Regions from separate parts of the Massilia sp. UYP34 genome, predicted to be linked through region 2. Evidence: predicted binding sites of a transcription regulator. Region 2 holds the regulator's gene; the other holds the start of a gene.
What was found. Region 2 encodes sigma-54, which starts transcription at its own class of promoters, with help from an activator protein. Its sites were predicted from a motif close to TGGCANGNAANCTGCTTT; they were not measured.
Positions count from the first base shown of each region.

Region 1 (4,681 bases), 310 kb from region 2:
CCGCCACCCACCTCAAGCGCGCGGTCGACCTCCAGCCCGACTTCGTGCCGGCGCGCCTGATGCAGGTTGACCTGGCGCTGCGCGGCAAGCGGCCGGACGACGCGCTGGCGGCGGCGCGCGCGCTGCAGACGGCGGCGCCCAAGGCGCCGGTCGGCCACGTGCTCGAAGGCGACGTGTTGATGTCGCAGCAAAAATTCGCCCAGGCCCAGCAATCGTATGAAAAAGGCCTGGCCCTGGCGCGCTCGTCGGAACTGACGGTCAAGGTGATGCAAGCCATGCAGGCCGGCGGCAAGAGCAAGGAAGCCCTGGCGCGCGGCCAGGCCTGGCTCGCCGCCCAGCCGGACGACGTGCGGGTCTCGCTGCTGGTGGCCGAGCTCAACCTGGCGTCCAGGGACTACAAGGGCGCCATCGCCAGGCTCGAGAACGCGCAGAAGCGCGCCCCCGAGCATCCGCTGGTGCTGAACAACCTGGCCTGGGCCTACCAGCAGGTGAAGGACCCGCGCGCGCTGGCGACCGCCGAAAAGGCGTACAAGCTGGCCAGCGACAGCCCGGGCGTGATGGACACCCTGGGTTGGGTGCTGGTGGAGCAGGGCGACACCGCGCGCGGCCTGCCCCTGCTGCAGAAGGCCAGCAGCCAGGCGCCGAACTCGACGGAGATCCGCTACCACCTGGCGCAAGCCCTGCACAAGAGCGGCGACAAGGCCGGCGCGCGCCGAGAACTCGACAAGCTGCTGGGGTCGAACGCGCCGTTCGCCCACGCCGACGAGGCGCGCGCGCTGCTCAAGTCGCTGTAACCGGAGGGTCCGCCGCGGGGCCAGACCGGCCCGCGGCGCACCGTGCGCACATGCGCTGCGCATGGAAGAAGTAGGCTGCCTCATCCTATCGAACGCTGGATTTATTAATGTCGGGATAAGATGACGTTCTCCTAATTGAGGATGTTTATCGTGGACGACGATTCGTACGGAATCCGGCTTACCGATACTTCGGATGGTCGTAACACGGCCAGTATGCTGATCAGCAGGATGTATGCCTGGCGCGGCTACACCGGAAATCACCAGCCCGGCAGCGACCCTAACCGCATCACCCTGACCGCCACCGACAAGGGCGACGTGGTCGGCACGCTCAGCATCGGCATCGATTCCGAGGTCGGCCTGATGGCCGACGAAATCTTCCGGGACGAGCTCGACGCCCACCGCCGCCGCGGCGCCAGGCTGTGCGAATTCACCAAGTTCGCCTTCGACCCCTCGGTGCGCTCCAAGACGGCGCTGGCCAATGTGTTCCACCTGGCCGTGATCTATGCGCGCGACATGCATGGCTGCACCGACATCGTGATCGAGGTCAATCCGCGCCATCGGCGCTTCTACGAGCGCATGCTGGGCTTTCGCAAGGAAGGCGAGCTCAAGACCAACCCGCGGGTCGATGCGCCGGCCTACCTGTTGCGCGTGAACCTGCAATACGTCACCGAGCAGATCGCGCGCTTCGGCGGCACCTATGCCGCCGATGGCGAAACCGAAGAACGTTCTTTCTATCCATATTTCTTTTCTCCACGCGAAGAGCGTGGCATTATCAATCGCCTGCTGCGCATGGATGAATCGCATCCGGCATGACGGCCGCGCTCCAGCGCTGGCCGGCGTCGTTTCCACTGCTATCCCGAACCGTCAATGAGTAAACCGTTCAACTACGAACAGGCATTTTCACGCAATATCGGCTGGGTCACCGCGGCCGAGCAACAGCAACTGCGCGGCAAGCGCGTGGCCATCGCCGGCGGCGGCGGCGTCGGCGGCGTACACCTGCTGACCCTCGTCCGGCTCGGCGTGGGCAGTTTCCGCATCGCCGACTTCGACACCTTCGATGTCGCGAACTTCAATCGCCAGGTCGGCGCCATGATGTCGACGCTCGGCCAGTCCAAGACCGAGGTGCTGGCGCGCATGGCGCGCGACATCAATCCCGACGTCAAGATCGAGATCTTCCCGGACGGTGTCCACCAGGACAATCTCGACGCCTTCCTGGCCGGGGTCGACCTGTACGTCGACGCGCTCGATTTCTTTGCCTTCGACGCGCGCCAGCAGACCTTCGCCGCCTGCGCCCGGCTCGGCATCCCGGCCACCACCGGGGCGCCGCTGGGCATGGGTGCGGCCCTGCTCAACTTCATGCCGGGCAAGATGACCTTCGAAGACTATTTCGGCTGGGGCGACCTGCCGGACCAGGAAAAGGCGATCCGCTTCGTGGTCGGCCTGGCGCCCGCCGGCCTGCACCGGCCCTATCTGGTGGTGCCGGAAGCGGTCAACCTGGCCGAGCAGCGCGGCCCGTCGACCTTCATGGCCTGCCAGCTGTGCGCCGGCATCTGCGCCACCGAGGCGCTCAAGATCCTGCTGAACCGCGGCGAGGTGCTGGCGGCGCCCTGGGGCATGCAGTTCGACGCCTATCGCAACAAGCTCAAGCGCACCTGGCGGCCCGGCGGCAACCGCCATCCGATCCAGCAGCTGATGCTGGCGATCGGGCGGCGCCAGTTCGCGCGCATGGCGGCTGGACGCTGAACGCCAGCCGCCGGCTTCCCGGACGTCAAAAAGCCACTGCCGGATCGCTCCGGCAGTGGCTTTTTTCCAGCTGCTGACGTAAGGCCTGCCAGGGCAGGCCCGTCGTTATCAGGCAGCTTTCTTGTTGCGGCGGCGGGCTGCGTACAGGCCCAGCATGCCCAGGCCCAGCAGGCCAACCGATGCTGGCTCAGGCACTTCGGCCTCTGGCAGGGTCGAGAACACCACGTCCAGCGAACCGTTGATGGTCGTGGTACCGCTCGGGGTGAAGTTGTTCAGCTGGCCCGACTGGAAGCTCATCATGTAGAACGGGTTCGGCGCGACGAAGAAGCTGCTGCCGGCGCCGGTCAGGGTGAAGGTGCTCGACGCACCGAAGCTGCCGCAGTTGATGCCATCATCGCCGCAAGTCGGCAGGTTCGGATCCAGTTGGCCATAGCCCGACACCGGGTTGCCGGTAGCCAGCAGGGTGCTGGTCTCGGTGGAGTAATCTTCCAGGAACAGGTTCAGGTTGCCCGAACCGGCGCTGAAGTTGAAGTTGGTCACGCCGTCCGTCATCGAGTAATTGCCGCTCGCGGTGTAGGTCGCATACAGACCATAGGCAGCGCCCAGGCCGGTGCGACGAGCCTCATAAGCCGTGTTGCCGCCGTTGCCGACGAACTGGCCTGCAGTCCAGAGCAGCGACACATTGAAGGTGCCGTCCGGGTTGAAGGTTGCCTGCTCGGTATAGTTGCCGGTGATTTTGTCAGCGACAAAGTTCGCGTAGTTGCCATTGATCGGATCAACGGTGAACTCGTTGAACGGTGCGGCGATGGCTGCGGTGCTGAACATCGAGGCTGCGGCGAGGGAAGCTGCGATCATGGTCTTCGAAACTGCGTTCATCTTGATTCTCCTGGGTTGTGGGTTCGTACTAACACCCTCTATGTAAGCAACCATCGTGCCAGCTATCGCAATCCCTTTTAAATCAAATACTTAACACACAGATTCGTAATGGAAATTATAACACTGTAAAAAATCCCGACAGCCACCTTTATAAAATTCTCACGCCGCTGTCGGCCTCGTCCTACAGGGGTTTCCGCAACACCACATTCCAGGTATTCCCGGACGTGAATTCGCTGGCGACTTCGTAGCCGGCGGCCAGCACCTTGGCGCGCAGCTCTTCGATGTGGAACGGGCTGTACAGGATGCCCTTGCGGATGCCCCAGTCGTTGATCTTTTGCGCCGCCCAGCGCAGCGGCGCGGCGCCGGACGGATACAGCAGCACGTTGGCGGCCAGCGTTCCACCCGGCTTGAGCACGCGCAGGATGTCGCGCAGGGCGCCGTCGACCGTCGGGAAGCAGTGGATCGAGTTGGCGATGTTGGCGGTGTCGAACCGGTTGTCGGCGAATGGCAGCTGGGCCGCGTCGGCATGCTGCACCTCCACCTGCGGGTTGCCGGCGAAGCGGCGCTTGGCGCCGGCCAGCATCGACGGTGCGTAATCGATACCGGTCACCTTGACCGCAGGCAGCTTGCGCCGGCGGCGCCAGTTCAGCACCATCTCGAGCAGGGTGCCGGTGCCGCAGGCCACCTCGAGGTGGTCCGGTCCGAAGTTCGGCCCGAAGAAGCGCATCTGGGTGCCGATGGTGCTGTTGTAGGCGAAGGTGAGAATGAAAAAGCCGCGCAGGTCGTACCACCATGGTTCGGATGAATAGGCCTCGGCGATTTCATCCCTTGTCTTACCGGTCGTCATGGAGCTTCCCTCTTGGTCAAATACGGTGGAGCGGAGAATATAGGTGGTTATCGGTGGACGGGCAAGAAAAAGCGGGCACGGGCGACGCATCGCCCGTGCCCGCCCGTCGCGTCGATCAGCCCAGCTGGCGCAGGCGGTTGACGATGCCGGCCTCTTCGCGCGGCGAGAAGAACCAGGGGAACAGCGAGCGCTCGCCCACTGCTTTCTCTTGCATGCCGCCCCATTTCGCAACCAGTCCGGTGCCCAGGGCGGTATCGGCGCGCAGCAGGACGGCGGGCGCCTGCACCCGCGGATTGTCGCGCGCCTCGCATACGGTCTGGAAGCCGAGCATGGCTTCATAGAAGCGGCGGTGGCGCGGGTTGACTTCGATGAAGATGTCGCTGCAGTCGTTCAGGTCGCGCGCATAGATCAGGGCCACGTG
Region 1 is NZ_JBWBRF010000001.1:352,672-357,352, forward strand. Features, by position in the region: gene prsT (XrtA/PEP-CTERM system TPR-repeat protein PrsT) at 1-794, shown strand, start outside; gene ACZ9AQ_RS01570 (GNAT family N-acetyltransferase) at 1,008-1,607, shown strand; gene ACZ9AQ_RS01575 (ThiF family adenylyltransferase) at 1,662-2,537, shown strand; gene pepA (flocculation-associated PEP-CTERM protein PepA) at 2,646-3,413, opposite strand; gene ACZ9AQ_RS01585 (class I SAM-dependent methyltransferase) at 3,595-4,260, opposite strand; gene ACZ9AQ_RS01590 (GNAT family N-acetyltransferase) at 4,376-4,681, opposite strand, start outside.
Region 1: the regulator sigma-54 is predicted to act here: its motif matches at 3,457-3,474, upstream of pepA (flocculation-associated PEP-CTERM protein PepA).

Region 2 (4,681 bases):
ATGGCGGGTTCCATTGCGGCGCATTGTCCTTGTCGACGACGAGCGCGCGCACGCCTTCGAGCACTTCGCCATGCTCGAAATTGTGGCGCACCAGCGTGCGCTCCATGCGCAGGCAGTCGGCCACGGACAGCTGCGCGCCACGCGCCAGCAGTTCGTGGGTCACGCACATCATCAGGGGCGAACGCTGGCGCATCGCCGCCAGGGCCCGCTGCGCGAACGGCGTCGCGTCGCCTTCGAGCGAGGCCATGATCGCGGCCACCGAGGCCGCGCCGAAATGGGCGTCGATGCGCGTGCGCAGCGACGGCAATTCGCTCTCGCCCGCCAGCGCGGAAAATGGCGCCGCGAAGGCGCGGATCGCCGCCGGCAGCGCGGCGCCGGGCGTGGACGCGATCAACGCATGCAGGGCCGGCAGTTCGGCGCCGGGCACGAACAGGTCGGCCAGCCCGATATGCAGCGCGTCGGCGGCGCCGATCGTCAGCCCGGTCAGGCCCAGGTAATAGCCGAGCCGTCCCGGCGCATGCGACAGGAAATGGCTGCCGCCGACGTCTGGGAACAGGCCGATGTTCACCTCGGGCATGGCCATCCTGGTGCGCTCGGTCACGATGCGCAGGCCGCAATCCGGGCCGCCCTGGGCGATGCCCATGCCGCCGCCCATTACCACGCCGTCCATGACGGCGATGTAGGGCTTCGGATAGAAATGGATCAGGTGGTTCAGCGCGTATTCTTCGGTGAAGAAATCCTCGAGCAACGCACTGCCGCCCATCGGCGTCGCATGGCCGACCTCATGGAAGAAGCGGATGTCGCCGCCCGCGCACAAGGCCTTCTCGCTGCTGCTGGTCAGCACCACCGCCTCGACCTGCGCGTCATCCTGCCAGGCGCGCAGCGCCACGGTCAGCGCGCGCACCATCGCGAGCGACAGCGAATTGAGCGCCTTCGGGCGGTCCAGGGTGATGATGCCGGTGCGGTTGGCGATGCGGGTCAGGACATGGTCGGTCATGGGGTGATCCATCATGGAGAGACCTGCATTTTACCGAACACGCGCTGCGGGTAAAACCGGAAAGGCGGATGCAAAAAGGGCGTCCCCTCAGACGCCCTTAGCTGGTGTGAGCCCTGCGCCTGGTCAGGCGGCAGCGGCCTCTTCGCTGCCACGCTCCGGCAGGCGCTTGATCGAAGTACGGCTATGGTCCTTCAGCATTTGCTTGTGTTTGAGGATCTGTCGGTCCAGCTTATCCATCAGCGTATCGATCGCCGCGTACAGGTCTTGCGCGACGCTTGCCACGTGCAGGGTCTTGCCCGACACCTGGACGTTGATCTCTGCTTTCTGCCTTTTTTCTTTTTCAGTGAGGTTGTCGACGGCCAGGAAGACATGGGTGTCGATCACCTGGTCGAAATGGCGAATGATGCGCTCGAGCTTATTCTGAACGTATTCACGGATGGCGGGGGTCACTTCGAGATGATGGCCACTGATTGTGAGGTTCATACACACTCCTTTGAAAATGATGCACCGTGTGGACCACACCAACGCGACAAGGCACGACGGGTGTGGACGGCGCAGTTACAAGGACTTGCGGAGGCTTACAGGGGGTATCTTGAGGGCTTCACGGTATTTTGCAACCGTCCGGCGCGCAATGACCATGCCTTGTTCCCCGAGCATCTCCGCGATCTTGCTGTCGGATAATGGGTTCCTAGGGTCTTCTGCTCCTGTCAATTGTGCGATGAGCGCACGGATTGCCGTCGAGGATGCTTCGCCTCCCGCCTCGGTGGCAACGTGGCTACCGAAGAAATACTTCAACTCAAACATGCCGTGCGGGGTCAGCATGTATTTCTGGGTTGTGACACGAGAAATTGTGCTCTCGTGTAGGCCTAGTGTATCAGCTATCTCGCGTAAAACAAGGGGCCGCATGGCAACCGCGCCGTGGGAGAAAAAGTTGCGCTGGCGCTCGACGATCGCCTCCGCCACGCGCAGGATGGTGTCGAACCGCTGGCGCATGTTCTTGATGAGCCACTTCGCTTCCTGCAGCTGCGCGCCCATCTGCGCTTCGCTCTTGCCTTGCTTGAGCAGGCTGGCATACAGGCTGTTCACGCGCAGGCGCGGCATCACGTCCGGGTTCAGGGTGACCGCCCAGCCGCTCTTGGCGCGGCGCACGATCACGTCCGGCACCACGTAGTCCGACACGTTCGAGGCGAAGACCGCACCCGGATGCGGATTACACTGGCGCACCACGGCCTGCACCTCGCGCAAGTCTTCGTCGTCGCAGTCGAGCGCTTTTTTCAGCTTGCTGTATTCGCGCTGGGCGAACCAGGTCAGGTAACCTTCGACGATGGTCAGGGCCATGCGCCGCGTGACCATTGGCACGCCCGGCATGCGCCGGATCTGCAGCGCCAGGCACTCGGACGCGCTGCGCGCGCCGACGCCCACCGGGTCCATGCTCTGCACCAGCGCCAGCGCGCAGCGCAGCTCGTCGATCTCGATCTCGAGTTCTTCGGGCAGCCGCGCGTGGATCTCGTCGAGCGGCTCGTCGAGATAGCCGTTGTCGTCCAGCGCATCGATCACCAGCTCGGCGAGCGCACGGTCGCGCACCGACAAGGTGGCTTCGCGCACCTGCTCCATCAGGTGTTCGCGCAGGGTGATGGCGCAGGCTTCCAGCTGCGGGCGGCCGTCCTCGTCCTCGCCGCCGCCGGACGACGGCGCGCCGCCCTCGCTCCAGTCAGCATCAACGCGATCGTTGTCGGCGCCGCTCTCGAGGCTCTCGCCCTCCTGCGCCGGCGCGTCCTGGCCCTCGGCCTGCTGGCCGGGCGCCGGCGGCGCTTCGCCATTGGCGGGCGCATTGTTGATGGCGCCATCGGCCAGCAAACGCACCGAACGGTCGAGCGGATCGTCGAGCCGCTCGAGCAAGGGGTTATCGCCCAGTATCTGCTCGATCTCCTGGTGCAGTTCGAGCGTCGACAGCTGCAGCAACCGGATCGACTGCTGCAGTTGCGGCGTGAGCGCGAGGTGCTGCGAAGTGCGAAGTTGCAGGGACTGTTTCATCTAGGCGTCGCTCACATGCGGAAGTGTTCACCCAGGTACACGCGGCGCACCGACTCGTCCGCGATGATGTCGTCAGGACGGCCGGAGGCAAGCACCGCGCCCTGGTTGATGATGTAGGCGCGGTCGCAGATGCCAAGCGTCTCGCGCACGTTGTGGTCGGTGATCAAGACACCGATCCGGCGCTCTTTCAGGAAGCGCACGATGCGCTGGATCTCGATCACGGCGATCGGGTCGACGCCGGCGAACGGTTCGTCCAGCAGCACGAAGCGCGGATTGGTCGCCAGCGCGCGCGCGATCTCCACGCGGCGGCGCTCGCCGCCCGACAGCGACAGCGCCGGATTCTCGCGCAGCTTCTCGATCTGCAGGTCGGCCAGCAGGGTGTCGAGGCGCTCGTTGATCTGGTCTTTCGACAGCGGCTTGCCATTGTCCTTTTGCAGCTCGAGCACGGCGCGGATGTTCTCTTCCACCGTCAGCTTGCGGAACACCGACGCCTCTTGCGGCAGGTAGGACAGGCCCAATACGGCGCGGCGGTGGATCGGCAGGCTGGTGATGTCGGTGCCGTTGATGTCGATCGAGCCGGCGTCCGACGGCACCAGGCCCACGATCATGTAGAACGACGTGGTCTTGCCGGCGCCGTTCGGGCCCAGCAGGCCGACCACCTCGCCGCACTCGACCTGCAGCGACACGTCGCGCACCACCAGGCGCTTGCCATAGCTTTTCTGCAGGCCCTTGACGACCAGGGTGCTGCAATCGTCCAGCTCCATCGGAATCGCCGTCATTGGGCGCCTCCGCCTGGTGCGCGCTTGGGCGCCAGGATCAGGGTGCCGCGGCCGCCGCCAACCTTGCTCTGGCCGCTGGTGTCGTTACGCACCGTGGCCACTTCCTTGCGGTTGTCGTAGGAGATGAACGGGCCGGTGATCTGGTTGGTCATGCGCGCGCCTTCCAGTTCGCGCACGACGGCGTTGGAATACAGGCGCACCAGTTCCGATCGCTCGTCGTACTCGATGCGCTCGGCCTGGCCGTCGACCCACAGGTCGGAACCACCGTCGCGCTTCTGGCGGAAGGTGGCGACCTTGCCGCCGGCGGCGGTGAGGGTCACGCTCATATAGCCTTCCGGGCTTTCCTTGACCAGGGCGCGGTCGGACTTGAGCACCAGGGTGCCGCGGGTCAGGACCACGTTGCCGGTCAGGATGCGGGTGCCGGTCACCTCGTCGACGTCGAGCGAGTCGAAGTTGATGACTGCCTCCTTGAGCGAATCGGCGCGCTCGGCGGCCGCGGTCAGCGACAGCAGGGAAAGGAAAACGGCGGCAAGTAGTTTTTTCATGGTCGGTTAAGGGTCTCGGGTTGGCACGCGGCGCTGGTGCGGGGAATCAGCGCTGGCGTGGCGGATAGACGATCTGGCCGCGGCTGGACAGGTGCAGCTGCATGGTCGCATTATTGGCGACCATGCCGGTGCCCTTGACGTTGGAGGCGCCAAGCTGCATGTCGATCGGCAGATCGGTCTTCAGGATTTCTTCGTCGGGCAGCACGGTAAGCGCCTGGGTGCGCACGTGCAGCGATTCGCTCTGCGCGGTCTTGGGGCGCTGCAGGTCGACGTCGCCGATCAGCTCGACCCGGTGCTCCTGGTGATGGATTTGCGCGTTCTTCGCC
Region 2 is NZ_JBWBRF010000001.1:43,423-48,103, forward strand. Features, by position in the region: gene ACZ9AQ_RS00210 (enoyl-CoA hydratase/isomerase family protein) at 1-997, opposite strand, end outside; gene hpf (ribosome hibernation-promoting factor, HPF/YfiA family) at 1,121-1,480, opposite strand; gene ACZ9AQ_RS00220 (RNA polymerase factor sigma-54) at 1,556-3,031, opposite strand; gene lptB (LPS export ABC transporter ATP-binding protein) at 3,043-3,795, opposite strand; gene lptA (lipopolysaccharide transport periplasmic protein LptA) at 3,807-4,355, opposite strand; gene lptC (LPS export ABC transporter periplasmic protein LptC) at 4,402-4,681, opposite strand, start outside.